2 regions of the Gordonia sp. NPDC003422 genome follow, and region 1 is predicted to be linked to the other one. Evidence: riboswitches for the same ligand, from Rfam matches in the RefSeq annotation. Region 1 holds a riboswitch; the other holds the start of a gene.
The links. A riboswitch is a leader RNA that binds a small molecule or an ion and turns the genes downstream of it on or off. The one in region 1 is predicted to bind cyclic di-AMP.
Positions count from the first base shown of each region.

Region 2: linked by a shared signal. The riboswitch ahead of ACWDTF_RS10045 (C40 family peptidase) and the one ahead of ACWDTF_RS08620 (transglycosylase family protein) in region 1 are both predicted to bind cyclic di-AMP.

Region 1 covers NZ_JBSFQL010000007.1:166,717-182,630, reverse strand. Annotated here, with positions in the region: gene ACWDTF_RS08665 (sacsin N-terminal ATP-binding-like domain-containing protein) at 1-705, opposite strand, end outside; gene ACWDTF_RS08660 (DUF3027 domain-containing protein) at 702-1,529, opposite strand; gene ACWDTF_RS08655 (MFS transporter) at 1,595-3,625, shown strand; gene ACWDTF_RS08650 (DUF2771 family protein) at 3,641-4,180, shown strand; gene ACWDTF_RS08645 (cold-shock protein) at 4,379-4,792, opposite strand; gene ACWDTF_RS08640 (hypothetical protein) at 4,989-5,198, shown strand; gene ACWDTF_RS08635 (flavin reductase family protein) at 5,203-5,742, shown strand; gene moaA (GTP 3',8-cyclase MoaA) at 5,742-6,842, shown strand; gene ACWDTF_RS08625 (MoaD/ThiS family protein) at 6,850-7,098, shown strand; cyclic di-AMP (ydaO/yuaA leader) riboswitch at 7,362-7,542, shown strand; gene ACWDTF_RS08620 (transglycosylase family protein) at 7,549-8,184, shown strand; gene ACWDTF_RS08615 (molybdenum cofactor biosynthesis protein MoaE) at 8,854-9,288, opposite strand; gene ACWDTF_RS08610 (MogA/MoaB family molybdenum cofactor biosynthesis protein) at 9,285-9,785, opposite strand; gene moaC (cyclic pyranopterin monophosphate synthase MoaC) at 9,778-10,284, opposite strand; gene ACWDTF_RS08600 (hypothetical protein) at 10,289-10,513, opposite strand; gene ACWDTF_RS08595 (protein kinase domain-containing protein) at 10,668-12,869, shown strand; gene ACWDTF_RS08590 (alanine racemase) at 12,885-13,994, opposite strand; gene ACWDTF_RS08585 (helicase-associated domain-containing protein) at 14,055-15,914, shown strand, end outside.
Region 2 covers NZ_JBSFQL010000009.1:115,493-131,406, reverse strand. Annotated here, with positions in the region: gene asnB (asparagine synthase (glutamine-hydrolyzing)) at 1-1,125, opposite strand, end outside; gene ctaC (aa3-type cytochrome oxidase subunit II) at 1,412-2,599, shown strand; gene ACWDTF_RS10095 (cytochrome c oxidase subunit 4) at 2,596-3,012, shown strand; gene ACWDTF_RS10090 (bifunctional phosphatase PAP2/diacylglycerol kinase family protein) at 3,086-4,588, opposite strand; gene qcrB (cytochrome bc1 complex cytochrome b subunit) at 4,685-6,307, opposite strand; gene qcrA (cytochrome bc1 complex Rieske iron-sulfur subunit) at 6,304-7,449, opposite strand; gene qcrC (cytochrome bc1 complex diheme cytochrome c subunit) at 7,446-8,318, opposite strand; gene ctaE (aa3-type cytochrome oxidase subunit III) at 8,432-9,049, opposite strand; gene ACWDTF_RS10065 (hypothetical protein) at 9,155-9,697, shown strand; gene trpD (anthranilate phosphoribosyltransferase) at 9,744-10,823, shown strand; gene ACWDTF_RS10055 (Lrp/AsnC family transcriptional regulator) at 10,840-11,118, opposite strand; gene ACWDTF_RS10050 (DEDD exonuclease domain-containing protein) at 11,184-13,004, opposite strand; cyclic di-AMP (ydaO/yuaA leader) riboswitch at 13,631-13,838, shown strand; gene ACWDTF_RS10045 (C40 family peptidase) at 13,856-14,539, shown strand; gene ACWDTF_RS10040 (NlpC/P60 family protein) at 14,817-15,860, shown strand.

The DNA of each region.
Region 1 (15,914 bases):
GGGCAGACGGTGCCGATCTACCCCGAACTCCACTTCCCCCACCGAGATTCGCTGCAGAGAAGGCAGTTCCAGAAGCAAGTCGGACGCCTCGCTGATCATCGGCGCGACGAGGTTGTCCGAACCGTCGCGGAGGTAGAGGACAACTTCGGTATCGAATCCCTTGCGCGGCCGAACATCCGACGGCCACGGCAATCGAAGGAGAGGAACCTCCACCGAATCGGCCAGCCGCGCTCCGGCTTCACGAATGACCTCCTCGGTCAGCGCACGGTCGAAGACCACCGACCCGGTCGTCGACCGCATCTCGACCCGGTCGGCCACCACCGCGGTCGCCGTGAAACCCACCCCGAATCGGCCGACCTGTCTCGAATTCCCTTCCGCCACTGCGGTTGTCGGCTTCGCGGACACCCGCAACGCCGACAACGACCGCACTCCTTCGACGGTCAGCGGCGCCCCGGTGTTGCCCACGTGCAGTTCGCGTCCGGACAGCCACACCGCCAACTCTCCCGGCTCACCGGCGACCGCGGCCGCGTCCGCGGCGTTGGCCGCGAGTTCGGTCAGGAGTCGGTCGCGGTATCCGACCGTCACCAGATCGGTCTCGGCCGCGATGTCTTCGGCGAGTCGCGTCGGAGACGACCGCCAGGATTCCAGGGTTGCCGCGCGCACGGCGGCGGTGTCGAACGGGTCCGGCGCGGCGGCGGGGTTCAACCGGTCGGCAGGCTCTGCGCCGCGGCGACGATCTCGAGCGCGCCGTCGTCGTAGGCGTCGTAGGCAGGCGATCCCTCGCCGCCCTTGGGTGGCGGCACGTCCGAATGCGCCCCACATCCGTATTCCGCGGAGACCACCCGGCCGTCGGCGGCGTACTCGTTTGCACAGGCACCGAAGGCGGCGTGCAGCGCGCCACTCAGCGGAATGTAGAAGCCGCAACTGCAGCACGAGAACTGCGCAGCTCGCGCCATCTCCGACGCCGGGCCGAAATCACCGTCGTACCAACGCTGTGCGGCGTCGTCGCGGCCATCGCGGCTCAGCAGGCGCCGACGGCCCAGTCCGATCTCGCCGTCGACCTGCCCGACCTCGTCCGGGTCGGGCTCGTCGGAGGAGAACCGGAATTCGTCGCCGGTGTCGATCTGATTGGGCACCAAACGCGGGTCGTCGGGTTCGGCGGCCAACAGGTCGCCGGCCGCGAGGTCTCCCGTGCTGATGCGGTCGGCCCACGGCAACCAGGCCGGGGCGAGCAGCGCCCCGTCACCCGGCAGCAACACGAGCTCGCTCACCGTGATCTCGTCGGTGCCCGGCGCGCCCGCTAGCACCACACACCACTGCCATCCGCGGTAGCCGGCGAGGTCGGCGTCGAAGTAGTGAGCGGCCGCCCAGTCACCTTCGGCCACGCTTCGACGATGCGGTCCCGGGTGCTGACCGTCGTCGATCAGCGCATCACGGGCGACATCAACGGCGTCCAACAGCCGGGGCGAGGTGTCGCCGATTCGATCGATGTCACTGGGTTCGCTCACCTCTCCAGTGTGCAACACCATGCGGGTGTCGTACACGGGCGGCCCGCTTCAAGCGGGCAGGGCCCCGGATGAGGAAGAATCGAGGAGTGCACCGACCGAGTTCCCGACAACATGACGAGGGGCGCGGGGCCCCCGGCGGTCCGGCGAACCCCCAGTACCGGCCGGCCGATGATCCTCGCCGTGCCCAGCCGCAGTATTACGGCCCCGACAACGGCAGAAGCGATCGCCCCCGAGCCGATCCCCGCGCCGATCACCCTGGTACGGCCAACTATCCGGCGCAGGAAACCACTCGTCGAGCGCGGCGCCCGGCGCCCGGTTTTGGTCCGCGGACGCCCGGCGGCCCCGGACGCCCCGCTCCCGGCCCACGCGGGCAGAACGCCTACCTGCCGCCACCGACCCACAATCCCCACCTGCCACCGCTGGACGAGCAGGATGCCACCGACCAATTGAATGACGGCAGGTCCGGCACCCGTGCGATGCCGACCTCCCCGGACAACGTCCGGATGCCCAAGAAGCTCACCGTGGTGCGCGTGGCGGCGTTGCGCGGACGCGAACTGACCGGTCGCGGCATCGACAAGATCCAGCGGGCCGCGACCGCCGACGGCGCCGACCAGTCGGGGCTCACCGCGCTGACGCTCCCGGTGATCGCGAACTTCGCGGTCGACGCGGCGATGGCCGTGGCCCTGGCGAACACGCTCTTCTTCGCTGCCGCGTCCGGTGAGTCCAAGGTCAGCGTCGGGCTCTATCTGGCGCTGACGATCGCGCCCTTCGCGTTGATCGCGCCGTTGATCGGGCCGCTGCTCGACCGGTTGCAGCGAGGACGACGCATCGCGATGGCGACGACCTTCGGGCTGCGCGTCGTGCTTGCCCTGCTGATCATGGCCAACGTCAGCTGGGACGAGGCCGCCGGGCAACTCAACTACGACCCCTGGGTCCTCTACCCGTGCGCACTGGGTCTGCTGGTGCTGTCGAAATCGTTCGGGGTGCTCAAATCCGCGGTCACGCCACGCGTGGTCCCGCCGACCATCGACCTGCCGCGAGTGAATTCACGCCTGACGATGTTCGGTCTGGTCGGCGGCACCATCATCGGCGGTGCGATCGCGGCCCTGATCGAGGTGGTCCTCGCCAAGGCATTGCCGTTCCATCTCCCCGGCGCGATGCTGTGGCTGGCGATCGTCGCGGCCGCCGGCGCCTACCTGTGCATGCGCATCCCGTCCTGGGTCGAGGTCACCGAGGGCGAGATCCCGACGACCTTCACCTATCACGGCGAACCCGCACGCTCGACGGTCCCCGAGCACGAGAGTGTGCTGGGCAGCGCCAAGGACGGTGCCAAGGGACTCGCCGCCAAGATGCGGCAACCGCTGGGCCGCAAGGTCGTCGCCGGCTTGTGGGGTAACGGCACCATCCGCATCCTGACCGGATTCCTCACCCTGTTCATCGCGTTCTACGCCAAGGCGCAGCAGACGGCAAACCCCGACGAGGGCGGGCTCACCCAGCTGCTCCTGATCGGCGCGGTCGGTGCGGCGGCGGGTGTGGGAAACGCGATCGGCAACGGTGTCGGCACTCGGCTGGAGTTGAAGAACCCACCGATGATCGTGGTGTGGTCGACCGCGGCGTGCTTCGTCGTCGCAGTGCTCGCCGCGATCTTCGGCAACGTGCCGGCCGCGTGCCTGGCCGCGCTGGTCGCGTCCGGCACCAGCGCGATCGGCAAGGTATGCCTCGACTCGTCCATCCAGGACGACCTGCCCGACGAGTCGCGCGCGTCGGCGTTCGGCCGGTCCGAAACCGTCCTCCAGTTGTCGTGGGTGTTCGGCGCCTCGCTGGGAGTACTGCTGCCGCCGTATCTGTGGCTCGGGTTCACCGTCGTGTCGGTGCTGCTCGGGATCGGGCTGTTGCAGACGATCATGACGATGCGCGGGTCGTCGCTGGTGCCGGGGCTCGGCGGCCGCCGACCGGATCACGCGATGCCGACGATGGCCTTCGCCGCGGCCAACACCGAACGAGTGCGCGCACATCCGCGCACCGAGCGCGCCTCCGGACCCGGTGCCGCACCGACCCGGCCGCACCCCAGTGCGCCGGGGACCCACCCCCGTGCGAACCACGGCGAATACCGCTGAGACCATTTGAGCGTTATGAATCTGAGCAGTGGTGAGAAGAAGGCCGTCTCGATCATCGCCGCGGTAGCGGTCGCGTTCGTCGCGGTCGTCGGGGTGTCGGTGTTCCTCCTGGTGCGTGACGCACCCGAGGAGCACGTGCCGTATCTGCACCTGAGCGTCGATGGCGATCTCCACCGAATCGAACCGGTGCGTTGGTGCGACATCTTCGTCCGGCACTGCGACCCGCCGCTCTCCGCACCCCAGTCGCCGACCCCACAGGTCGCGGTGCCGATCGGTTCGACGGCCGCGTTGTCGGTGTCTGGCGACATCGCGGAGGGCCCCTGGGCGCTAACCCGCCTGTATTCGACGCCGAAGGGTCTCATCGAGGACGAGGGCACCTTTCAATCCGGCACGACCTTCACGGTGATGCTGCGATCACAGGCGGACCGGGTGCTGATCGGTCTGACGGTCAATCTGCCGTCGGCACTCGTCGGGCCCGACGGCACGATCGACACCGCGCGTGGCACCTTCGCCATCGACACCAAGCCGCAGGACTACGTCATCCCGCAGGTCTGAAAAGCGGCGGTCCGATCGCAGTCACCGTGCCCACAAAAAGTAGGGAAAGAAACTTCTTCCCCGGGCCTTGGAGTCCTCCCCCAGAAATTTCCCGCGGACGACTACGAACCCCGGGGAAGAAGTTTCTTCCCCTAGATTTTGCGGCAGGACGCCGACGTATCTCCCCAGTTCACAGCGTCGCTCACCGAACGCTTCGAGTCAGTGCTCGAGTTCGCGGGCGACCGCGCGTACCACTTCGGAGATCCGCTGCGCCGTCTTGCGGTCGGGGTAGCGGCCCTTGCGCAGGTCCGGTTGCACCTTGGCTTCGAGCAGGGTGATCAGATCGGCGACCATGCCGTGCAGTTCGTCGGGACTGTGCCGCTTGGTCTCCTTGCGCACTGCCTCTCGCGTGTTCTTGGCGACGCTCGGCGCCGGCTCGAGAACCTTCACGCTGAGCGCCTGCGGCCCACGCCGTCCCGCAGCCATGCCGAATTCGACACGCTGGCCCGGTTTGAGGCCCTCGACACCCTCGGGCAACGCCGAGGAGCGGACGTAGACGTCCTCGCCCTCGTCCTGCGCGAGGAATCCGAAGCCCTTGTCCGCGTCGTACCACTTCACCTTGCCGGTCGGCACCGTGCTCACCTTCATCTGATCGGATCTGTCACAACAAAAGACGCCGTCACCCATCCTCACAAGAACAAGCTCGGACCGATGAGCAAGGCGTCTGGTTTGTCCATGGTAGCCAACCGGAGATCGGGCCGTCACGGGCATTACCGGTGCGCGTACCGCTCGGCGTCGGATCGCGGTTGCAGTGCATTACCGTGGAGGTATGCAACGTGCTGGATCACCACGCCTGGTCGCGATCGCCGGGGTGGTTTTCGTCATCGGCGTGCTGGCCGTCGTGGCCCTGTTCGTGACACCTCTGGTGGCCGACGGATCCACGGCACCCACCGCCGTCTACCTGCTGACGATGTGCGCACCGCTCGGTTTTGTCCTCGGCCTGGTGGCCGCGCTGCGTTCCGGGCGAAGGGTGAGGTGAGACCGTGACCGTCACACAGCACATCGGCCCGGATCTGGCGCCCGCGTCGGACGCCGCCGCCCTACGCGCCGCCTACAGTTGTTTCCCCTCCGGTGTGGTCGCGGTGTGCGCGCAGGACCCGGCCGACGCAGATTCGCGCGAACTGATCGGAATGGCCGCGAGCTCGTTCACCACGGTGTCGCTCGATCCACCGCTCGTCTCGGTCTGTGTGCAGAACACGTCGAGCACGTGGCCGCGGTTGCGCGGGGCACACGCGGTGGGGGTCAGCGTCTTTGCCGGCGACCAGTCGCTGCTGTGCCGTCAGCTCGCCGGCGCCGCCGAACATCGCTTCGACGGGATCACCCCGCTGCTCGCCGACAACGGCGCCGTCTTCGTACCGGACGCGGCCGCCCACTTGTCCTGCACCATCCACAACGAGATCCAGGCGGGCGACCACACCGTCGTCCTGCTCGAGATCGAGACCCTGCGAGCCGACCCGACCGTCGAGCCACTTGTGTTCCACGCCAGCACTTTCCGCGCGCTGGAAGCCCGTAGAGGCGACTGATGACCGCGGTCGCGCTGGGGTTACCTACGCGTCGGGTGGCGCAGCCCGCGACGTGGAACCCGCGCGAGCCCGCCCCGGTCGACGGCCCGCTCGTGGACACATTCGGCCGCGTGGCTCGTGATCTGCGGGTGTCGGTTACCGACCGGTGCAACCTGCGGTGCACCTACTGCATGCCCGCCGAGGGTCTGGACTGGATGGATACCGCCGACGTCCTGACCACCGAGGAGATGGTGCGCATCCTCACCGTCGCCGTGCGCGACCTCGGGATCGAGCGGATCCGATTCACCGGCGGTGAGCCGCTGCTGCGCCGCGACCTCGAAGAGATCATCGCGCGGGTCGCCGGGTTGCCGCAGCGACCCGAGATCGCGATGACCACCAACGGGCTCGGGCTGACCCGGCGCGCCCAAGGACTCGTCGACGCCGGACTGAGCCGTATCAACGTCTCCCTCGACACCGTCGATGCGCAGCGCTTCGCCGAGATCACCCGGCGCGACCGGCTCGACGACGTCCTCGCCGGCCTGGCCGCCGCGCACGCCGCCGGACTCGACCCTGTGAAGGTGAACGCGGTGCTCGCCGACCACACCGATCTCGCCCGGTTGCCCGACCTGCTCGAGTACTGCCTGCGCCACGGCTACGAGCTACGCATCATCGAGCAGATGCCGCTCGACGCCGACCACGCCTGGGTCCGTGGACAAATGGTGACGGCCGACGAGATCCTCGCCACGCTGAGGGGCACGTTCGACCTGCACGACGACCCGGCGCCCCGCGGCAGCGCACCGGCGGCCACGTGGATCGTCGGGGGCCGGCGGACCGCCTCGGGAAAACCGGCCCGGGTCGGCGTGATCGCGTCGGTGACGCGGCCGTTCTGTGGGGATTGTGACCGGACTCGCCTCACCGCGGACGGGTCTCTGCGCAACTGCCTGTTCGCCGAGACCGAGACCGATCTGCGCTCCGCACTGCGGACGCTCGCGGACCACGAGATCGATGCAGCGATCGCCGACAGCTGGCGTGCCAACGCCTGGGCCAAGGCCGCCGGGCACTCGGTCAACACCGCCGGCTTCCGCCAGCCGTCGCGGCCGATGTCGGCGATCGGCGGTTGATCGCCCGATGCGCCTGACCGTCCGCTACTTCGCTGCCGCGCGCGCGGCGTCGGGGACCGAGCACGACGTCGTCGAGATCGACGCCGACGCCACGCTCGGCGATCTGGAGCGGTTGCTCGCGGCCGAGAAGCCTTCTCTCGCTCCGGTACTGCAGCGCTGCTCCTATCTGCGCGACGAGGTCGCACTGTGTGACCGTGCTCGACGATTGGGCACGTGCGAAGTCATCGACGTCCTCCCCCCGTTTGCCGGTGGCTGAGGCCACATTTGCGGTGTGACCTTGCTCACATAACGGTAGGGTAACGAGTAGGACACGAGACGACCACTAGCGCCGTGAACTGCAATGACACCAAATTTGGGCCGAAAGTCCGGAATTCGACACCGAATTCAGCTTTCACGAGACGTGTGATTCGACCGAATGAACGACGTACTGTACGAGACGACCGCCCACGGGGGGTCACGACAAAGCAAACAGAACGATAACGTCCCGTCGGCCGCGCCGAGCCTCGCTCCGCTGACGAGACGGACCAAGAACCAGATTTCTAGGAGCGAGGACGGGGGACCCACCCTCATCCCCTGAGACCGGGCATCCACGCGGATGTCCTTGGGGTTAAGTCCCCGGGGCAGCAGTCAGGCCCCGGGACCGAGCAGCCTCTCGCTCGAACCCGACAGCTGACTTCGTAGGCGCGTGGAGAGAGGAATTCGATTCATGTCCGGACGTCATCGCAAGCAGACGACCAACACGACCACCAAGACTCTCGCCAAGGTCGCTCTCACCGGAGCGGTTCTGGGCGGTGGCGCCGCACTCATGGGCACCGGTTCGGCCAGCGCGGCCACCGACGCCGAGTGGAACCAGGTCGCCCAGTGCGAGTCGGGCGGCAACTGGGCCATCAACACCGGCAACGGCTACCACGGCGGCCTGCAGTTCAGCCCGGGCACCTGGGCCGGCCACGGCGGAACCCAGTTCGCGCCGACCGCCGATCAGGCCACCCGCGAAGAGCAGATCGTCGTCGCCGAGCGTGTGCTCGCCGGCCAGGGCAAGGGCGCATGGCCGAGCTGCGGTGGCCCGCTGTCGGGTCCGACCCCGCGCACCGCGCCGACCGACACCCCGAACCTCAACGCGCCGAAGCCGAAGCCCAAGACCCCGGAGTTCAACCTCTCCAGCGCGCCCGACGCGAAGACCACCGGCGATGTCGCCAACCAGGTCGACAGCTCGCTCGACGCCGCCAACGTGCGTCCCGAGGTCAAGCAGATGTGGGCCGCTGCCAAGGGCACTGGCGTCCAGCTGAGCCCCGAGCAGATCAAGCTGTTCAACCAGAACAAGCACCTGATTCCGGTGCCCTGATCGTCTGACGATCCGCCCACCCGGGCCCCTTGTCGAAGGGCCCCGCACGATGACTGATCCGTGCGGGGCCCTTTTCCATTTCTCACCGACGGTCGCGGGGTGGCGACGAGGCTCCTCGCGAGCCCAAAAAGTAGGGGAAGAAACTCTTCCCCTGGTCTTGGAGTCCTCCCCCAGAAAATTCTCGCGGACGACTACGAACCTCGGGGAAGAAGTTCTTCCCCTAGATTTTGCGAGCACGACCAGACGCATTTCCCCAGTTCAGCGGGTGTCGGGCGACTCGCCTTCGAGTCAGCGTCCCTCCGTCGGCGTTGCCGACGATCGTGGAGGCGGGAAGGGTTGGCGGTTGGGCCGGTGGCCAGGATCGGGCCCCTGACGGTGGTCCTCCGGGTATATCCCAGAAGCGGACGCTGACGGGCCCGATCTCAGTCACCGATTGCCGGTCGCCGCGTTCCGCCGACGGCGACGCCAGGAACATGCGCCCACAAAAGTCGGGGAAGAAACTTCGTCCCCGACCCTTGGTGTCTTCCCCCAGAAATTCGAATTTGTAGGGGACGATTGTGAACCTCGGGGGAAGAAACTTCTTCCCCGAGATTTTGCGGGCACGACAGTATCGTGTTTACCCAGGTCAGAAGGCTGGTCACCGAACTCTTCGGGTCAGCGATCCGCGAATCAGGCCGACCCGACCCATTCGTCGCTGCCGTCGACAAAGAACTGATGTTTCCAGACCGGCAGTCGGGCCTTCACCTCGTCGACCAGGCGCGCGCAGATCTCGAAGGCGGCGCGACGATGATCGGCCGCGACCGCCACGATGAACGCGGCGTCGCCGACCACGAGGTCGCCAACGCGGTGCGACACCGCAACCGCACGCACCTGAGCATCTTTGACGATCTCGCCGACCACTTCATCGAGCACGTTCGGCGCGGTGGGATGCGACGAATACGAGAGCGCCGTCACTCCCCTACCGCCGTCGTGGTCGCGCACCGCACCCACGAATCCGACGATGGCTCCGGCCCGTCCGCCCGCGGCGTCGGCGACCCACGCCTCATGTTCGACCAAATCAATGGATGATTCGGCGACGGCCGTGCGGATCTGCGGCGAACTCACCGGTGGTCACCGCCGTGAATCTGGTCGATGGCGTGGTGCACGACGCCGGCCAGCACCTCCAGGCCGTCCCGGACACCACCGGTGGAGCCGGGCAGGTTCACCACGAGGGACGAGCCGGCCACGCCCGCTGTTCCTCGCGACAGCACAGCCGTCGGAACGGCCGGCAGGCCCGCGGCGCGGATGGCATCGGCGAGACCCGGAATCTCGAAGTCGAGCAGTTGCCGGGTCTCCTCGGGAGTCCGGTCGGTCGGGGTGAGACCCGTTCCGCCGGTGGTGATCACGAGGTGTGCGTCGGCGTATAGGGCCGCTCGGATCGCCTCGCCGACCGGTGGCCCGTCCGCGACGACGATGTGCTCGTCAACCACAAATCCCTGCGCAGTCAGCCATTCGGCGATGATCGGCCCGGACCGATCCAGGTATTGGCCGCGACCGGCCCGCGTCGACGCGACCACGATCCAGGCGCGCAGTTCACGGCCGGGTGCGGCGTCGTCAGACATCGTCGTCCCGCCGCCAGGTGCCCGACTTGCCACCGGTCTTCTCCAGCAGGCGGATGTTGTCCATGTGCGCGCGGCGGTCGACGGCCTTCACCATGTCGTGCAGGGTGAGGCCGGTGACAGCGACGGCGGTCAACGCTTCCATCTCGACTCCCGTCTGGCCCGACGTCGAGGCCGTAGCGGTGACCTCGATCCGATCGTCGCCGATGACGAAGTCGATCTCCACCGCGGATAACGCCAGCTGGTGGCACAGCGGGATCAGCTCGGACGTGCGTTTGGCCGCCATGATGCCCGCGATGCGGGCAGTGGCAAGGACGTCGCCCTTGGGCAGTTTGGCCTGACTGAGCAGGTCGATGACCTCGGCCGTGGTGCAGAACGTCCCACCGGCCACAGCACGCCTGTTGGTGCTCTTCTTGCCGCCCACGTCGACCATCCGGGCCGTCCCCGACTCGTCGATGTGGGTGAGGCCCGGGTCGCGGTCGGCGGAACTGGCCGACGACATCAGATCAGCGGTTGATGACCGTCTTGGCCTGCACGAACGGCAGCTCGTCCTGCGGCAGCGGGAACTCGACGTCACCGAACGGCGACAGCGCACCCGAGATGTTGGTCGCGAACTCGGAGACTGCGTGCTCGCCGTCCGCGAACGGCCAGCCGTTGTCGACGTAGCGCTTCTTGCCGGACTTGTCGGCGCCGGCTTCTTCGGTCACGGTTTCTTCGGTCACAGCCAGCATTCTGCCATGGCGCCTGCGACCGCACCGACCTCCTCGGCACCCAAAGATCGTCCAGTCCGTCCCACCCTGACCAACTGAATGAGTCAGCACCACGATCATCAGGCCATTCGGTATCGTCCCTCTCGTCCCCACCCACTTGACCAGGGAGATCGAGGTGGCGCTGAGTCCCGGAAGTCAGATCGCCGGCTATCGCGTTCTCTCGCAGCTGGGTCAGGGTGGCATGGGCGCGGTGTATCTCGTCGACAACCCGTCGCTGGAACGACGTGAGGCACTGAAGGTCATCTCGATCGCAGGCGCGGGCGACCCGAGCTTCCAGCAGCGTTTCACCAACGAGGCCAGAACCGCCGCCAAGCTGAACCATCCGAGCATCATCACGGTCCACCAGTACGGCATCGACAACGGGGCGCCGTGGTTTTCGATGAGCTACATCGAAGGGCGGGATCTTTCGGCCGAGCGTCTCCGGCCCGCCGAGGTCGCCCAGGTCGTCGGCCAGGTGGCCGACGCGCTCGACTACGCGCACCGGCACCGGGTGATCCATCGAGACATCAAGCCCGCCAACATCATCGTGACCCGGGAACCCGGCGGGGTCGAACATGGCGGGATCGAACATGGCGGGGGTGCCATCGAACGCACCGTGGTGCTCGACTTCGGAATCGCGAAACTTGCCAACACGGCGGGACTGACCGGCACCCAGGGCTTCATCGGCACACTCGCGTACTCCGCGCCCGAGGTGATCGACGGCGGCGAGGCAACACCCGCCGCGGATCAGTACTCACTAGCCGCAACGGCGTACGCGCTGCTGACCGGGCAGCCGCCACTGGTGGGCAGCACACCGTCGGCCGTGGTCATGGCGCACGTCCGCGGTGCGATCACGCCGGTCTCGCAACTGCGGCCCGACCTGGCCGCCACCGACCATGTGTTCGCGCGGGCATTTGCGCGCAACCCCGCCGACCGATTTCCGAACTGTCGCGCGTTCGCGGCCGCTCTCGGCAGCGCATTGACCGCTCAGACGCAACCGTTCACGCCCCCACCACCGCAGACTCCGCCACCGCCGACCCCGCACCACGATCGCATTTCCACTCCGCGGCCGATACCCGGCGCGCCGACGCCTCCGCCGCCCGCGCGCCGTCGAACCGGCCTCATCGTCGCGTCGGTGGCCGCGGTCATCGTGCTTCTCGTGGCAGCCGGTGTCGGGGTGTTCTTCTGGAACAAGTCCCGATCGGGGTCCGACGAGACATCCACCACCGTGGCCGCGCAGAAGCTCATCGCGACTGACGGCGGAGCATCATGCGCGGCGCAGGGCGGCACGCTTCGATGCTGGGGCAACAACAATTTCGGACAACTCGGCGACGGAACGACGACCGAACGCCCCGCGCCCGTCTCACTCAGCGGTATGACCGAGATCACCGATATCAGCATCGGCGCGTTCCGCAAGTCGGACAACACCTGGCCGGCGACGACCTGCGCGGTGTCTGCCAGTAAGGCATTCTGCTGGGGCGACAACGCCTTTGGTCAAGTCGGTGACGGTCAGACCGGCACCACCGTGTCGACACCCACCCAGGTCGGCTCATTGAGCGACGTCACCGCGATCTCTACCGGCTGGGGCACCACATGTGCGATTTCAGCCGGCGAGGCATATTGCTGGGGCGACAACGACCGCGGACAGCTCGGGGCGTCGACACCCCGGACGTCGACAAGCCCTGTCAAGGTTCCCGGTCTCACCGGAGTGCGGGCCATCGCAACCGGATTCGGCACCACCTGCGCGATCGCCGACACCGGCCTGCATTGCTGGGGCGACAACCGAACAGGGCAGGTCGGAAACGGCTCGACCTCCACGGAACCAGTGGCACCGACGAAGGTCGCGCTGGACAAGGTCACCTCGGTGTCCGTCGGCGGCTACAACTACGACCCGAACACGGAAGACAGTGCGGACGGCGAGTACCGCCGCACAACATGCGCCACCGCCGACGGCAAAGCCTATTGCTGGGGTGACAACACGTACGGTCAGATCGGCGACGGCACGACCACCCAGCGCACGTCACCGACGCCCGTCAACGCACTCGACGGCGTGACGTCGATTGCCACCGGGTGGACTTCCACGTGCGCCGCCGCACAAGGCAAAGCCTATTGCTGGGGCGACAACGCCGATGGCCAGCTCGGGTTCTCGAGCGACGGGCAGGTGGCAATACCGCACGAGGTGACCGGACCGGAAGGTCTGACGACGGTGGCCGCAGGTTTCGGGACTGCCTGCGCACAATCGGACTCCGAAGTGTTGTGTTGGGGCAACAACAGCAACGGCCAAGTGGGGAACGGCAACACGACCGACCAACCCACGCCGCAAAAGGTGTACTTCTAGGGAGACACGCCCTGGTCAGCTGTTTTCCCCTCGCGCCACGACGTCCCACCGCTCGGTCACATCACCTCGATCGTCGACGATCATCAGCTCGTCGACCAGGTTGACGGCGGTACAGACATGATTGGGAATCAACCGGATTCGTGATCCGATCGCCGGAATGCCTTCCGAAGCCGCACCATCGGGGAACTCGACGACGGCATGATGTTCCGACAGCGACGTCACGCGGGCGTCGAGGTGATCCGGCAGACGACCGAACCCTGTTGTCCACGAAGGACGGTCCGCGCCGAGGATCTTGCTGCCAGCATCGACGACGACGCGGTGGCCGGTGCGGTGGACCACCGTCGTCACCGCCCACAGGCTCGCGTCGTGGATGCCGCACGAGCACATCTCCAACTGCTGCGCGTCGTTGAACGGGTAGACACCGGGCCGGATCTCGGTGAGTACCCCACCGTCGGCGAAGTCCAGGGTCGGTGTCGAGCCACCACTGCGCACCCGAGGCTCGATCCCCTCGTCGGACAGTCGTTGCGCGGCAACGGAAAGCACCCTCGCCTCGTCGTGAGCCGCGTCGCGCCGGGTATCACCGATCCCATATCCGTGCCCAGGAAAGGTGAACACACCCACCACGTCGAGACCCAGATCTCTTGCCGCCGAGGCTACTTCACCTGACCGCTCGGGCGCCACCCCGGTGCGGTGCTGCCCCGAGTCGACCTCGATCACCACCTCGACCGACCGAGTGCCCAGCTCACCGGCCAACTGGCGCGCGCCCTCGACGGAATCGACCCCGACCCGAACGCGCACCTGGTCGGCCAGCGCGGCCAGCCTGCGACCCTTGGTGCCGGTCACCCACAACGGATAGGCGATGAACAGATCACGACATCCGGTCGCGGCGGCGTGCGCGGCGAACACCTCGGCCTCGCCGATCGTCGCCACGGTCAAACCCGTCGCGCCGGCAGCGATCTGACGCCGCGCCACCTCGAGGCATTTGTGCGTCTTCGCGTGCGGTCTCAGTTCCAGTCCCGCGGCGCGGGCCACCCCGGCCACCCGATCCAGATTGTGCTGCATTCGTGCCGCGTCCACGGCCAGAAACGGAGTGTCGGGCCCGGCCGGCACAGAATCAACTGGCATGAGCCCAGCCTGTCACCCGCGACCCCGCAATCGGAACCCGGCGTCGGTAGACTCGATCGAATGAGTTCGGATGACCAGCGGCGCAGCCTCGCGCAAGACCTGGCCGGCCGATCCGACGACGCACTCGCCGAGCTGCTGGCGCAGCGTCCCGACCTCGCCTCGCCACCCCCGCAGGGCAGCGCCGTCCTCGCACAGCGCGCGCTCGCGCCCGCGTCGCTCGCACACACCGGCGAGGATCTCGACCTGTTGAGCGTTGCCGTCCTCGAGCAGGCGCTGGCGCTCGGCGCTCGTCGAAACGCAGGCAGTTCGCACGCGACGGCCGGCGCCATCGTCACCGCGATCGGCAATCGAGCTGATCCGCAAGACATCGCAGACCGCATCGACCTGCTGACACTCCGCGCCGTTCTCTGGACCGAGGGCGCCACGCTGCAGGCCGGGGCCCATGCCGACGCCGCGCTGCCGTGGAAGGCCCATCACCTCACCGGCCTGCTGTGCACGCGTACACCCGAGACCATCAGCGCCCTCCTCGAGAAGCTCGACGACCGCCAGCGCGAACTGTTGCAGACGCTCTCTCGCGGCCCGGCACTCGGCCGCAGCCGCGACGCAGGGCCGGCAGCCGACCCCAACGCACCCATCCCACGTCTCATCGAGGCCGGCCTGCTGGCCCGCGTCGACGATCACACCGTCGAACTCCCACCGACCGTCGGCACGATCCTGCGTGGCGAACCACCACTGCGCACCGACGATCTGCGCCCACCAGTGCTGCACGAGCCGGGTGCGAAACCGCGATTCAGCGCCCGCGCGGTCGACGACGCGGCGGGTGGCGAGGCGCTCGAACTGATCCGCCACATGACGAGCCTGCTGGGTGTGCTCGGCACGACGCCGGCCTCGGTGCTCCGCAGCGGCGCGCTCGGAGTTCGCGAGCTGCGCCGCCTGGCCAAGGTCACCGGCCTGGATCAGGGCCGCGTTGCCCTTCTTGCCGAACTCGCCGGTTACCTGCGCCTCATCGACGCCGGATTCCCGGAACCACCGCCGGCGGGCGACACCGGGGAACAAGCCTTTGCGCCCACCGCGTCCGCCGACAGCTGGCTGCACCAGCCACGCGAAAGGCAGTGGGCCGCACTGCTCGACGCGTGGTTGCACATGCCCCGCAACGCATGGCGGGTCGGCGAGCCAGGTATCGACGGGACCACCCTGGCGGCGCTCGGCGGCGAACTCCACGACGCCTACGCCCCCATTCACCGACGACTCGTCCTGTCCACCCTCGCCGATGCCCGCCCGGCGGTCACTGTCTCACCGGAGGCGACCACCGCGGCGCTACAGTGGCGCCGACCGCGTCAGATGCGCCGCTTTCTGCTGTCGACGGTCCGCGAAACCCTGGATGAGGCAAGACAACTCGGTGTCGTCGCACACGGGGCGCTCACCGCGGTCGGCCGGGCGGCCATCGCCGACGGCGATCCCACTGACATCGAGGCCGCCACCCACAAGGCCATGCACGCGGCCCTCCCCGAACCCGTGGACCACTTCCTGACCCAAGCCGACCTCACGTTGACCGTACCCGGACCGATGACACCCGAACTCGCCGAACAGGTGGAACTCGTCGCCGATCTCGAATCCGGCGGCGCCGCTTCGGTTTACCGCGTCTCCGAGGAGAGCGTACGACGCGCCCTGGATGCCGGGCGCAGCAGCAGCGAACTGGTCGCCATGTTCACCACCCATTCCCGCACACCGGTCCCCCAGTCGCTGACCTACCTGATCGAAGACGTCGGCCGCAAGCATGGCCAACTGCGGGTCGGGATCGCATCCTCGTTCATCCGATGCGAGGACGCCACCACGATGGCGGCCGTACTTCGTTCTCCGGCAGCCGAACCCCTCGCCCTGCGCGCCCTGGCGCCGACCGTCGCCGTATCACCGTCGGAG
Region 2 (15,914 bases), on a different contig from region 1:
GGCGCCCTCACCGGACAGGACGACCTTCACGTGCTTGCGGGCCTCGGCGGCGACGAAGTACAGGGGAACCAGGGCGGGATCGGCGACCGGGTCGTCGAGGTACCAGACGATCTGCGGGATCGCCTCGATGAATTCGCTGGGGCTGACCACCTTGACGATGTGTCGCGCGCCGATGGCCTCCGCCGACTCGACCGCGACGTCGATCTCCGAATAGCCCTCGCGCTCGAAGCCGGTGGTGAAGGTGATCAGGTCGGGGTTGTGGCGGATCGCGAGCGCCGCGATCGCGGTCGAGTCGATGCCGCCGGAGAGGAACGACCCGACCGTCACGTCCGCACGCATGTGCTTGGCGACGGAATCGGCGAGAACGTCGGCGATCTCGTCGTAGCGGGACTGCCGGGTGGCGTCGGTGAACGGATGCACCCCGAACTGCGGGGTGAAGTATCGGCGCACCTCCGGTGCCTTGCCGGGACGCAGGGTCGCGTACGACCCAGACTCCAGGCGGCGGATCGACGCGTGCAGGGTCTCGGGTTCGGGCACGTACTGCAGGACGGTGTAGTGCTCGATCGCGCGAGGATCGAGCTCGGTGCCCAGGCCGACGCGGTCGATCAGCTCGAGCAGGCTCTTCTTCTCGCTGCCGAACAGGGTGCCGCCGGGTCCGGTCGCGATGAACAGCGGCTTGATGCCGAACGGGTCGCGCGCGATGAACAGGCTGCGTTCGTGGGTGTCCCAGATCGCGAACGCGAACATGCCGCGCAGTCGACGCACGGCGTCGGGTCCCCAGTAGTGCACGGCGGCCACGATCGCCTCGCCGTCACCCTCGGTGGCGAACGTCGCGTCCTCGTCACGGGCGAGTTCGGCGCGGATCTCGACGTAGTTGTAGATCTCGCCGTTGAACACCAGGGCGTAGCGGTCGGGCTGTTCGGGCGGACCCCAGCGCAGTGGCTGGTGGGAATGCTCGATGTCGATGATCGAGAGTCGGTTGAACCCGAAGACGAGGTCGTCGTCGTGCCAGGTGCCCGGTTCGTCCGGCCCCCGGTGCCGCATGCAGTGCGAGGCCGCCGCAACCGCGCCGACGGCGTCGGCCGCCGAACCGTCCGATGTCAGCAGGCCGAGCAGACCACACACGTGAGCGCCTCTTTCCGTGGGGACAGACTATTTGGGGGACCGGGTCGCGTCCCGAGTATGCCTCAGCAGGCACCGAGAGTCCGAAGTGGACCCGCCTCGACGTGCCGTGCTCGTCATTGCTTACACGACCGTGAGCTGGCACTTATCGATTGCTGTGGGGATTGGTTGCGGCAAGGTCCGCCCCAATCACGAAAGCTTCGCCGTGTTGGTCTACGCTGCGTAGTACTAGGTGCGAGAATTGCCCTGTGAAGTGCGGGCAGTTCTCGCGCTGTGCAGGTCATGTGGCATGCACCCGGGTGGCGTCGAGCCGGGCCCGGGCGAGCAGGAAGGCGTGAAATTGGCACACGGTGGACGGCCCCTATCGCGGCGTGTCTCATCAACGTCGCGGACGGTCAAGAGGATCGGGCTGGTCGCCGGTTTGGCGGTCGCTGCACTGGTCATGACCGGATGCGACGCGCGCGACGCGATGCGTTTCGGCTGGCCCGAGGGCGTCACGCCGGAGGCCACCAAGATGGGCGACCTGTGGACGTGGTCGGTCATCGCCGCGCTCATCATGGGCATCCTGGTGTGGGCCCTGATCTTCTGGACCATCAGCTTCCATCGTGCGAACGATGAGAAGAAGGGGGTCTTCCCGCGTCAGACCGCTTACAACGTGCCGCTCGAACTGACCTACACCGCAATCCCGTTCGTCATCATTGCGGTGCTCTTCTACTTCACCGTCATCGTGCAGAACGATGTGGAAAGCAAGAACAATGACTCCAAGGTCGTCGTCGATGTGACTGCCTTCCAGTGGAACTGGAAGTTCGGCTACCGCAGCGTGATCCTGGACAACGGTCGGGTGTACCAGGGCGCACAGCCCGGCATCGGCGAGGGCAACCCGTTCGCCGGTGAGCAGGAACACGAGATGCACCACGGCGAGGAACTGCCGTTCCCGGCCGGCGGTCGCGACGACGACATCCGCACCTACCTGAAGTTCGACAAGATCGAGACCGTCGGTTCCTCGAGCGAGATCCCGATCCTGGTGCTGCCGACCGGCAAGCGCATCGAGTTCAATCTCGCTGCGGCAGACGTCATCCACTCGTTCTGGGTGCCGGAGTTCCTGTTCAAGCGCGACGTGCTGCCCTTCCCGGAACAGAACCACACCGACAACGTCTTCCAGATCTCGTCGATCGACCGTGAAGGTGCCTTCGTCGGGCGTTGCGCGGAGATGTGCGGCACCTATCACTCGATGATGAACTTCGAGGTGCGTGCGGTCTCGCCGCAGGACTTCGACGCCTACATCTCCTACCGAGAGCGCTTCCCGGATCGGACCAACGCCCAGGCGCTGGAGTACATCTGCCAGGAACCCAAGTCGGTCACCACCGTGCCCTTCGATACCCGCCGCAAGTCCAACGGCAGCGTCGAGGCGAGTGGTAATCCCGACAACACGACCCTGTCGAGTTGCCAGATCAAACCGTTGGAGGCGGTCCAGTGAAGGTAGAAGCCCGGCTCTTCGAGCTGCTCACCGTGTTCTTCGCCCTCGCAGGCGTTGCCTACACCCTCTTCACCGTGTTCACCAGCAAGGGAATCGAGTGGGTCGGTGTTGTCGGCATGTTCTTCAGTGCCGGACTGACGCTGATCGCGGGCACCTACTTCCGATTCGTCGCTCGTCGCGTCGAGATCCGCCCGGAAGACTTCGAGGACGCCGAGATCGAGGACGGCGCCGGTGAACTGGGCTTCTTCAGCCCGCATTCCTGGTGGCCCATCCTGATCGCCGGCGGCGCCGCACTCTTCGCCGTCGCGTTCGCCACCGGCAACTTCTGGCTCGCGATCTTCGCCGCCGCGGTGATCATGGGTACGGCAGCAGGATTGGTGTTCGAGTACCACGTGGGACCCGAGAAACACTGACGCTCTCACCGACCAATTCTTGTGGCCACACCGAATCCGGTGTGGCCACAAGCATGTTCAGGGCTTACGTTGATCAGGCCTGCCGGGGTGCGTACACGGCCAGCTGTCGATAGCCGACGCGGAAGCGTGCCTCCCGGTAGCGCTCGCCGATCTCGCCGTCGTGCGCGATGGTGATCTGATCGTCGACGGCGGCGAAACCGAACTCGGGCACTTGCATCTCGTGGTACAGCCGCGACCGTTCTAACCGGCCGAGGGCCAGCGCGAGCAGGATTCTGGTGGTCGCCCAGCGGTGATTGGTCTCCAGGATCCGAACGTCGAGCAGTCCGTCGTCGAGTCGGAGCCGACGCGCCGGGAGGAAACCCGTCGGCTGGTACATTGAGTTGCCGACCAGGAACAGCGATGTCTCGATCTCGGTGCCGTCGACGTTGATTCGGACGTGCGGAGCCCGTCGCAGGACGCGTAGGACGGCGTAGGCGGTCGCCAGCGGCCGGCTGATGCGACTCTGCAGCCGTGTGCGGGTTCGGACGAACTGCGGGTAGGCGCCGATGCTGGCGGTGTTCAGGATGAGCCGGTCGTCGTTGAGCCACACCGTGTCCACGCGGGTGGCGGTGCCCGATCGAATGGCCGTCAGTGTCCGGTTGACGTCGGTGCAGCCGAGGTCGCGGGCAAAATGGTTGAACGTCCCTGCGGGGAAGACTGCGAGCGGCAGATCGGCGGACAGTGCGATCGCTGCCGCGGTTGCGACGGTGCCGTCACCGCCGGCGATGCCCAACACCTCGGCCCGAGATGCGGCGTCGCGCAGCACCTCCTCGACGTCGTCGTCGGGAGCGAGTTCGACGATCTCGGCGGCCGGCAGCATGGCTCGGATCCGGTCGAGAACCCGTGCGCCTTGGCCGTCGCCCGAGGCCGGATTGATCACCACAACAACACCGTTCCCGTCCGGACGTGCCGTGGTCGGTACCGCGGACGGGGTGGCGAGTGAGATCCGCGGACGGGTGATCGGGGGGACGACCTTGGTGCCGATGGTCGCGATGCTCGCACCGATGCCCAGGCCGGCCATGACGTCACCGGGGTAGTGCGCCCCGGTCGCGACCCGCGAGATGCCGACCAGCCCGGCCAGCGCCGACAACAGCAGCCCCGCCGGCGGATTCTCCGCGGCCACCCCGGCCGCGAAGGCCGCCGCGCTCGCGGAGTGTCCCGACGGCAGCGAATTGGATGTCGGCTGTGCGGTGCCGCGTCGAGTGAGCGGTATCGGGCCGACCAGCGGGCGGTTGCGACGTCGAATCCGTTTGGCCCCCTGATTGGTGACCAGACTGGTCACCGCAAGCGACGCGATGCCACGTGCGGCACCACGCTGCAGGGTGGGCTGTCCGGACAGAGCCATCCCGGCCGCTATTGCCATCCACAACTTCGAATGATCCGCTGCGTGAGACAGTTTCGGCATTGTCGCGTCCAGCAACGGGCTGGGGGAGCGGGCGATCGAATCGTAGATCTCCGCGTCGAGCGAGCCGAGCCCGCGAGTGATCTGACGGACCGCTGCCGTGCGTCGAGCAGTTCTCACGAGTCGGCGTCTCATGCCTCCACGTTGTCATACGCCGCGCCACTCGCGAAGCCGGGACAACAGAAAGGCGGCATCATCGCGAAGATGATGCCGCCTCACTGATTCTCAGGACTACTCCTCGAACGGATTGCCGCCCTTGGCCTGCAATTCGCGCAGAGCCTTCTGCTCGGCCTTCTCGTTCTCGTGTTCGGCCTCGACGTGGCGTCGTTGCTGATCCGGCGGATCCGCGGTCAGAATCGATCCGGTACCCGGCGCGCCGGCAGAGCCGAGCTTGTTCATGCGCTTGGGCAGAGCCATTCCCTCGTAGGGGAGTGGGATCGGGTGACCGTGATCGTCGACCGGGCCGAGGGGCTGGTGCACCTCGATGTACTCGCCCTGCGGCAGACGCTTGATCAGGCCGGTCTCGATGCCGTGCGCCAGGACCGCACGGTCGCTGCGTTGCAGCGCCAGTGCCCAGCGGTAGGCGATGAAGTACGCCAGCGGCGGTACGACGATCAGGCCGATGCGGCCCATCCACGTCGTCGCGTTCAGCGAGATGTGGAACTTCAGCGCGATGATGTCGTTCATGCACGACAGCGTCAGGATGATGTAGAAGGACACCGCCATCGCACCGATACCGGTACGCACCGGGACGTCACGCGGACGCTGCAGCAGGTTGTGATGCGCGTCGTCGCCGGTCAGCCGCTTCTCGATCCACGGGTAGGTGAACATGCCCGCGAACATGATCGTGATGATCACGACCACCCAGAAGATCGCCGGGATCGTGTAGTTGCCCAGATAGAGCTCCCACGCAGGCATCAGACGGGCCAAACCGTCGGTCCACATCATGTAGATGTCGGGCTGCGACCCGGCCGACACATGCGCCGGGTTGTACGGACCGAGCACCCACACCGGGTTGATCTGGAAGATACCCGCCATCAGCGCCAGCACACCGGTCACCATGGCGAACATCGCGCCGCCCTTGGCCGCGAAGACCGGCATGATGCGCACGCCGACAACGTTCTTCTCGGTACGGCCGGGGCCGGGGAACTGGGTGTGCTTCTGGTACCAGACCAGCGCGAGGTGCGCGCCGATCAGCGCCAGGATGATGCCCGGGAACAGCAGGATGTGCAGCACATACATGCGCGGGATGATGATCTCGCCGGGGAAGTCACCGCCGAACAGCGCCCAGTGAATCCAGGTGCCGACCAACGGAATACCCAGGACGATGCCGCTCATCGCGGCGCGGACGCCGGTGCCCGAGAGCAGGTCGTCGGGGAGCGAGTAGCCGAAGAAACCCTCGAACATCGCCAGGATCAGCAGGAAGCAGCCGATGATCCAGTTGGCCTCACGCGGACGCCGAAAGGCGCCGGTGAAGAAGATGCGCAGCATGTGGATGATGATCGACGCGGCGAACAGCAGCGCGGCCCAGTGGTGGATCTGCCGGACGAACAGACCGCCGCGCACCTCGAAGGAGATGTTCAGGGTGGTCTCGTAGGCCTTGGTCATCATCACGCCGTTGAGCGGCTGATAGGCGCCGTCGTAGATGACCTCGCTCATCGACGGGTCGAAGAACAGGGTCAGGTAGACGCCGGAGATCAGCAGGATGATGAAGCTGTAGAGCGCGACCTCACCCAGCAGGAAGGACCAGTGCGTCGGGAAGACTTTGTTGATCTGACGACGCATGCCGGCGGCGAGGTGGTACCTCGAGTCCACCTCTTCGGCCTGCGCGCCGAGACGGTCGGCGATGGTCATGACTTACGCTCCCAGAATGCTGGTCCGACGGGCTCGATGAAGTCGCCTGCAGCGACCAGGTAGCCCTCATTGTTCACCGTTATCGGCAGCTGTGCCAGTGCCCGTGCCGCCGGACCGAAGACCGGTTTCGCGAACTCCAGCGCGTTGAACTGCGACTGATGGCACGGGCAGAGGATGCGGTTGGTGCGCTGCTCGTACAGCGAGGTCGGGCAGCCGAGGTGGCTGCACACCTTGGTGTAGGCGAAGTAGTCGCCGTAGTTGAAGCTCTCCTGGCCCTTGCGCTTGATGGCGTGCGCGGCGTCTTCGGGACGGAGCCGGATGAGCATGACCGGGTTGCGAACCGCACGCAGGCTCTGCAGCAGTGCGTGGCGTGAATGCTCGGTCTCGCCGTATCCGTCGGACACCCGCCACGGGAACACGGTCTCCATCGCGCCGGCGTCGAGATCCTCGGGACGCACGAGCGCGACCCGCCACGGGTCACCGGTGTCACGGCGCAGGTAGACGGTCTCCTTGGGCTGACCCGGAGGGGGAGTCCAGCCGGATGTCCAGAGCGGCGAGTTGTCGCCCTCGGCCCACGGGTTCTTGATGAGGCCGCCGACGAAGGCGATCAGACCGGTGAACGCGAACGCTCCCAGGCCGAAGGCCGCCGAGCCCAGGATCATCTTGCGACGACCGAGCGTCGAGGTCTTACCGGAGTCGGCGAGTTCGGCGACGATGGTCTTCTTGTCGACCTCCGACGATCCGCCGTCGTGCCGGTCCTGCACCGAGATCTCGGCCGGCAGGAACTTCTTGGTGATGAGGACCAGTGCGATACCGATGGAGAGCACCGAGAGCCCGAACGTGATGCCGAGCAGCGGGGTGTTCAGGGTGTAGCGCCAGTAGTCGGCTTCGTCGGGGAGAGTGAATTCCCAGTGGTTCCAGATGAAGATGATGAAGCAGGCGATCGCCGAGATTCCCGAGATGGTGAACCAGATCGCGACCTGCCGTTCGGCACGCTTCTCGACCTTGGACCCCGGCTCCGGGTAGCGCTCGGAGCGGTGGATGATCTCGACACCGTCGAGATTGGTGCCGAGCTTGACCAGCTCTTCCGAGCTCATCTGGTCGAGTTCGTCCTTCGAAGGGCTGCTTTTGTCGCTGCTCATGCGCGAGATCCCATCCACATGGCGGAGGCCACCACGGCGACGACTCCGACAAACCACATCACCATGCCCTCACTGACGGGGCCGAAACCGCCGATGCCGAACCCGCCCTGGGGTTTGGACTCGGTCACGTACTTGATGAAGCCGATGATGTCCTTTTTCTCTTCGTACGACAGCTGCCGATTCGAGAACTTGGGCATGTTCTGCGGTCCGGTCAGCATCGCGGTGTAGATCTGCTGTTCGGTCACACCGTCGAGGTTGGGTGCGAACTTGCCCGAAGACAGCGCGCCGCCACGTCCGGTGAAGTTGTGACAGGACGCGCAGTTCAGACGGAAGAGCTCGCTGCCGCGGCCGAGGCGCTCGCCACGAAGCGCTTCGCCGTCCTCGGGGGCGCGAGTCGGGCCGCCACCTTCGGACTGGATGTAGGCGCCGAGCTGGTCGATCTGCGCGGTGGTGAACTTCGGTGGCTTGCGCAATGCCTGTGCTTCACCGCGAGCTGCGGGCATACGACCGGTGGACACCTGGAAGTACACCGCAGCATCGCCGACGCCGAGCAGTGACGGACCGCGGTCGGGCACGCCCTGCAGGTTGGCGCCGTGGCAGGTGATGCAGGAGGTCTCGTAGAGCTTGCGGCCATCCTGGATGACGGCGAGATCGCTCGGGTCGGCGGTCGCGACCTGTGCGTTCGGCGACAGCACGGAGGCGAGCACACCGGCCAGCATCAAGCCCGCGAGCAGCAGCAATGCCCCACTGGCACGCCGACGCAGCTTGCGGCGAGCGCGCGCCTTGCGGGCCGTGGCCTTGTTTGCCACTGAGGCGGTGACCTCTGGACCGGCGTCGCTATCCGACGATCGCGGTGGAGATGAACTCATCTGTGACTCTCTACTAAGCGGACGGACTGTGTTGTTGTGCGTGCGGGTGGTCCCGCGGGGGCTGAAGCGTTATCCGGGCCGCGAGAGCGCGGGCTGGTGCGCTGCGGCCGATGTCATCGGACGAAGTAGATCGTGACGAAGAGGCCGATCCAGACGATGTCGACGAAGTGCCAGTAGTACGAGACGACGATCGCGGCTGTCGCCTGTGCCGGGGTGAACTTCGACAGTTTGGTGCGGATCAGCAGGAAGATGAAGGCGACGAGACCACCGATGACGTGCAGGCCGTGGAATCCGGTGGCCATGTAGAAGACCGAACCGTAGGCGCTCGACGAGAGGGTCGTGCCCTCGTGCACCAGGTGGTAGTACTCGTAGCCCTGACCGGCAACGAAGAACGAGCCCATCAGGAAGGTCAGTACGTACCAGCGCCGCAGTCCGAAGACGTCGCCACGCTCGGCCGCGAACACACCCATCTGGCAGGTCACCGACGACAGGATCAGCACCGTGGTGACCGGGATCGCCAACGCGAGATTCAGCTCGGTCGGCTCGGCCGGCCAGCCGATGTCGGCAGGTGAGTTCGCCCGGGCCACGAAGTACATCGCGAACAGACCGGCGAAGAACATGAGCTCGCTGGACAACCACACGATGGTGCCGACGCTGACCATATTGGGCCGGTTCAGCGAGTGCACGCGCGAGGTGATGGCTGTTCCTGAGGTTCCTACAGCGCTTGTCACAGATGAAGTATGACGGTTCGTAGTAAGCGGTGACCACTTGGGTCGGAAATTGGTCGGAACTATTTCTCTCCGCGCAGGTGGGGGCCATGATCGGGGAGGCCCGGCGTGTCCCGCCGACGGCAGTCGCGCACCGTCGATGTGGTTGGCTGGAACGCAATGAAGCGGAATCATCAAGACGGTGTCACGCCGGGTTCGCGGGATCTCAACGGCCGCGTGGTGCAGCCCGGCCGGTGGGCCCGGCTGCGGAGTCGTTTCGGTGGGGCCGGCCCGGTTACGCCGCTGTCGGTCGACGACGCGGACCTCGTCGTCGTCGCAGGTTCCGACGACGACGCCGTCGCGAGTTCCACGGCGCTCGCCGAGTCGTCGTGGCGGCCCGACGACGAGGTGGTCCTGCGACACATTCTCCGTCTACCGGTGCATCGGAGTGCGGAAGCGGTGTCGATCGCTGCGCTCGATGGGTATGTCCGCGTAGAGCAAGGGGGTGGGTCGATCAGCGGAGATGATGGCCATGCCCTGGTGGTGTTGGCCAGAGTTCAGCAACTCGACGCCATGCATCTGTCGCAGGAGCGGTCGAGGATGGCCAGCCTCGGGTCGCGGCATGGTGGCGTCGCACTGTGCTGGCATGTCCTGCAGCGCCCGCCCACCTGACATCGCCGGGAATCGGGTGGTTCGAGATGGCCTAGGCTGTAACCCCGTGAGCAGCGCCCAGACTCCGCCCGCATCCGCGTACACGTGGCCACAGATCCTCGGCAAGGTCACCGATCGACATGACCTGTCCGCGCAGGAAGCCGCCTGGGCGATGAACGAGATCATGACCGACAGCGCCACCGGCGCACAGATCGCGGCCTTCGGTGTCGGCGTCAAGATGAAGGGCGCCGCGCCCGACGAGCTCATCGGCCTGGCGAATGCGATGTTGTCGCACGCGACCCTGGTCGAGGTGTCGCGCCCCGCGGTCGACGTCGTCGGAACCGGTGGTGACCGGTCGCACACCGTCAACATCTCCACGATGACGTCGATCGTGATCGCTGCCGCGGGTGTCCCGGTGGTCAAACACGGCAACCGCGCGGCGTCGTCGAAGAGTGGTGGCGCGGACGTCCTGGAGGCACTCGGCGTCGCCATCTCGCTGGACGCGAGCGGAGTAGCCCGCTGCGTGGACGAACTGGGTATCGGATTCTGCTTTGCCCCGGTGTTCCACCCGGCGTTCCGGTTCACCGGTCCGCCGCGCAAGGAGATCGGTATCCCGACCGTGTTCAACGTTCTCGGTCCGCTGACCAACCCGGCGCGGCCCGCGCGCGGATTGATCGGGTGCGCGTTCGCGGACCTGGCGCCGGTGCTCGCCCGGGCGTTCGCCGACCGGGGAGCTGCGGCCCTGGTGGTACGCGGTGACGACGGACTGGACGAACTGACGACCACGACGACCTCGACGGTCTGGCAGGTCGCCGACGGCCAGGTCACTCAGCTGTCGATCGACCCACTCGATCTCGGCATCGAACGCGTCGAATTGTCTGCGCTGCAAGGTGGCGACGCGACGGTCAACGCGGCGATCGCCCGAGACCTCTTCGCCGGGACCCAGGGTGCCGTGCGCGATGCCGTGTTGCTCAATGCGGCCGGCGCGATCGTGGCCTTCGAGCAGAGTGCTCCGCTGACTCAGGACGGGCTGACCGAAGCGTTCCGGGCAGCGCGTGCGCGTGCCGCCGAGGCCATCGATTCGGGTGCGGCACAAGAACTTCTGCAGCGATGGGCCCAGCTCTCGAGCGAACTGGCCGCCGGCTGATCGCGCGCAGGCAGGCTCACTCCTCGCCGATGGAGAAGCCGCCCTCGGTGTCGGATCGGGAGTAGCTGCGGAACGCGATGTGGGTCGCGCTGTGCAACACACCCGGCAGCCGGTTGATCCGGCCGGTGACGACCTCGGCGATCTGCTCGTGGTCGCGCACCCGGATCTTGGCGATGAGATCGACGTCGCCCGCGCACGAGTAGACCTCGGCGACACCGGGGATGTCGGCGACCGCCTGCGCGGTCTCCGGGATCTGATGAACGTCGGCCGAGATGAGCACGATGGCGGTGATCATGGGTGTCACAGTAGAACATCTCGCGAGCATGTCGGGGCACCGTCAACGACTTGCCGAGTTCCTGATCAGCTTGCGCGCAGGGCTGCCGTGGACGCACTCCGTGTGGTCGTGTCGCGGGCGCGCTGGGCCGTCGCGGACCAGGACAGCCACCGCACAGCCGAGCGAGACGGCAGCGCAAGGGATTCGGTGCAGGACACGATCCGCGCGTCCGGTTCGGTGATCCACCGGTAGAGCAGCGCCGCTTCCTCCGCGTTGGCGCCGAGCAGCGGGCCCTCGGCAGGTACCACCGTTTCGGCGGCCGCGACGAGCGCCTCGACCACCGGCATCGGCGCGACGCCACGGATCGCGACCCCCGCGCTGGCGAGGCGGCCGTGTCGGATCACCGCGAACTCCCAGCCTCCCGTGCTGTGGGGCCGGGCTGCGACGAACTCGGCGATCGTGCACAGGGCGCTCAGCCGCTGACAGCGGGCGAGGGCGTCGATGGTCAGTGCGAGGCGGTCGCGGTGCCGGGCGGCCGTCTCGAACAACTGGGCTTGTGCCGCCGCGCCGATCCGGTCCGCCAGGTCCTCGAGGAGATCGTCGGACTCGCCGCGCAGCAGTCGGCATGCCGCGGTCACCCGGGGCAGATAGTCGGGCACCGTCTGCGGCTCGGTCGACGCCGCCCGACACTGCCCGGGGTGCGGCAGCGCGCCCGCCGGTGTGGGGGAGTCCAGGCGACACCAGTGGTAGCCCCCGGACCTCGTCCGGCCGGTGCAGGTGCGCAGGCCGGCCGCAGCCGAGATGACGTCGGCGATCGTCGCGGCGGTGGTTCGGTTGCCGATCGGGCCGATGGCCTCGTCTGTCGGGGTGCGGGACACCTTGAGCCGGGGAAAGCGCTCAGCGGTCACGACGATCCACCAACCGCGGTGCGGCTGAGTGGATTTCCGGTTGTAAGCGGGTGCGTGTGCGGCGAGTAGCCGCAGTTCGCGGACCGCGGCCTCGAGTCCGTGACTGCATTCGACGTGATCGACGCGCTGCGCGAGCATCACCATCTCGCCCATCCGACGGCGCGGGTCGTTGCCGGTGAAGTAGGACCGCACGCGCCGTCGGAGGTCGACCGCGGTGCCGACATAGAGGACCTCGTCGGAGGGCCCACGAAAGAGGTAGACGCCGGGTCGGGCCGGCACCCGGTCGGCGAGATGGCGTTTGGCCCTTAGCCGGGGGTCGGTGCGAGGGAGATAGTCGGTCAGGTCGCGCACGCTGTACACGCCCTGGTTGCCGACGCGCTCGAGGAGGTGGTGGAACACCTCGACGGTGGCACGCGCATCGTCGAGTGCGCGGTGAGTGGGGCGGACCGAGACGTCGAAGAGGTCGGCGAGGGCCGACAGCCGCACCGTCGGGGCCTCGTCGCGGTGCAGGATGCGGCGCGCCATGGTGACCGTGCACAGCGTCAGCGAGAACGGCCACTCCAGATGCAGTCGCAGCGCGTTGCGGCGCAGGAAACCCATGTCGAAGCGGGCGTTGTGTGCCACCAGGATCGACCCGCGGGCGAACTCGATGAATGCGGGAAGCACCTCTCCGATCCGCGGGGCCGCGCTCACCATGGCGTGCGTGATGCCTGTCAGCGTGACGATCTGCGGCGGAATGGACCGCTCCGGGTCCACCAGCGTCGCGAACTCGCCGAGCACCTCGCCGCCGCGGATCTTGACCGCCCCGATCTCGGTGATGCGATCACCGTCCGGGCTCGATCCGGTGGTTTCGAGGTCGACGACGACGAGAGTGGTGTCGAAGAGTGCACGATCGCTGAAGTCGTTGGCGAGGCCGGCGGGACCGTTGTTCAGTTCGTCGGCGAGATCTCCGAAGGTGAGCTGACCGGAGTCCACCGCATGACGACCACTCTGCATCATGTGGCGAACACTAGTTCGACGGCCCGACAAGTTGCTGCAGTGACACCAGCGACCCCGGATAACCGCAGTGGCAGTTGTGATCGACGGAGTTTGTCGGAGGGTGCCCCTAGTGTCCAGATCTGAGCGGAGCCTGTCGTCGACGCAGGTACCGCCCGGCGCAGTGGACAGATGACCCACCCGCCAACACGCTGACGACATCCCGACAAGGGCAAAATGAGATGGAGATCACAAATGTATGTCGATTGCAGCAGCTGCCCGGGTCGTCCCGTTGCCTGCGACGGATGCGCCATGAACGTCCTCTTGGGTACTCCAAGCTGGGACGATGGGGCTCACGGCCGGGGTGTTCGGGACCGCCGATCGACGGCTGCGGCCGACGCTGAACTCGACCTCGCCATCGACGTATTCGTTTCTGCTGCAATGGTGTCCAGCTCCGCTGCACGATCTGCAAGATCGGGGAAAACTGCAGTTCAGGCACGTGGAACGGACCGTGGTCCGCGCATCCTGCGTGCTGGTTAGCGGGGCGAACAAGTTGGGCCCGTAGTGGCCCAGTGGACAGACCCGCATCCAATTTCGTAACCTTTCCGAGACCTTTGCAGAGCGTCCCGCTTCACCAAGAAGTGGTCTGCAAGCGGTCACCGCTCAATCGCCCTCGCGGCGAACCGGGGAACCACCAACTTCGGGCGGGTCGGACGTCTGTCGGACCAGTCTGAATCGGGGTGAATCGCGTACTGAAACCAGGTGTGTCCGGGTGACACACGGGGTAGAGGCATGCGTAGGGCCACTCTTCCGGCCCGAACCCGACAGCTAACTCGGTAGGCGGTAGAGGGAGAACTTGAAGGAGAACTCGCTTCGTGGCCAAACATCGTTTGGAGCAGCCCAACCGCGGGGGCAAGGTTGCCAAGAAGGCCGTGATCGCAGGATCGATCACACTCGGTTCGCTTGCCGCGGCCGCTGGCCCCGCGCTCGCCGCCCCGGTCGAGGTGCCTGGCCTCGGTACGTTCGAGGTGCCCGGTCTCGGGCCGTCGCACAAGACCGAGCCGGTCAAGAAGAAGGCAAAGCCCGCCAAGAAGCCGCAAGGCGCAACGGTTGAGATCCCGAACCTGGGAACGTTCACGGTGCCCGGCATCAACCAGAATCAGATCCCGCCGCAGTTCAAGCCGCGCGGTGGCGCGCCGCTGGGACAGCCGCAGCTGACCACCGGTGAGAAGGCCGTGAAGGCCGCCGAGAGCAAGATCGGCTCGCCGTACTCCTATGGCGCTGCCGGCCCCAATGCGTTCGACTGCTCGGGCCTCGTCTACTGGTCCTACAAGCAGGCCGGCAAGACCATCCCGCGTGACAGCTACGGTCAGCTCGGTGGCGGTCGCGCGGTGGCCTACAAAGACGCCAAGCCCGGTGACGTGCTCATCTTCAACGGTGGGGGTCACGCCGGTATCTACATCGGCAACGGAATGTTCGTCCACTCCTCGACCTACGGTCAGCCGGTGAAGAAGGCTGCGGTCAAGGAATGGTCGCTCGTCGGCATTCGGCGCTACTGAGCGCGAACCGGCAGCGTAATGACTTCGGATTTGGGCGGATCACGCATTCAGGCGTGATCCGCCCAAACCACTTGGCTACCCAGGAGGAATCCGGGGTGGCCAAACCGGTCATCCGGTGGCAGGCACACAACTAGGGTTGCTCATCAGAGGGAGTTGGGGGCGTGGGGGATTCTCCGCACACAGCGACGCCCGGTGGGCCGTGCCAGATGCCGGATCGACCGTGAGTTTCGACAGGAGTGATGGCAAGGTGGTAACCCGTTCGCGAGGCGCACGACGAGTGATCTCGTCGCGCTCGGCGCCCGCTGCGCTGGCTGCCGGTCTGTTGGCGATTCTGGTCGCCCTGCCGCTGGGTATCGGCGGTACCGGCGACGCGCAGGCGATTCCCGCACGTACGGCCGATCAGCTGCTCATTCGCTACAAGCAGCTCGGCATCGACGCGGAGAAGACCGCGGAGTCGATGCACAACGCGCAGATCGAATACGACAAGCAGCGCCGGCTCGTGGTCACGTCCCGCCGTGCCGCAGCCACTGCGCAGCGTTCGCTCGACCAGTCGCAGGTTCAGCTCGATCTGTATCAGGGCCGCGTCGACTCGATCGTGCGCGCCAGCTACCGCGGCGCGCGCATCAACGGGCTGTACGCGGTTCTCGTCAGTGACTCGCCGCAGTCCCTGCTCGACCAGATGTCCGGGCTGGACATGATCGCCCGCCAGGCCGCCCGGGACCTGACCAACCTCAAGCAGGCTCGCAAGCGCGCCGCGTCGGCGAAGGTCGACGCCGAGCGTGCCGCGACGACCGCCACCGAGGCCGTCTCGCGCGTCGAACGGGTGCGCGGCAACCTGCAGACCAAACGGGCCAACATGCAGCTGCAGGCCATTCAGATCCGTGCCGTCTACAAGTCGATGACGGGTAAGCAGCTCGCCGAACTGCAGGGACCGAAGTTCACCTTCGACCCCCGGCTCGTGCCGCGCGGAACGTCGCTGCCGCTGATCGCCGTGCAGGCCGCGCTGACCAGGATCGGTGACCCGTACGTCTGGGGAGCCACCGGACCGAATTCCTTCGACTGCTCGGGACTCATGGTGTGGGCCTACAAGCAGGCAGGAAAGACACTGCCACGCTCGAGTGAGGCGCAGTTGGCCTCCGGACGTGCGATCGACCGCAACAATCTGGAACCGGGCGACCTGATCATCTATTACCCCGGCGCCACCCACGTGGGGATGTACGTGGGCGACGGTTACGTCATCCACGCATCCACCTTCGGCGTCCCTGTCAAGGTGGTCCCCATCGACGAGGCCGGACCGTACAATGCGGCTCGCCGGTACTGAATGACGTGACACGCGACTCTGGCGTCCTGCAGTGGACGCGGGGCACCGGTGCGT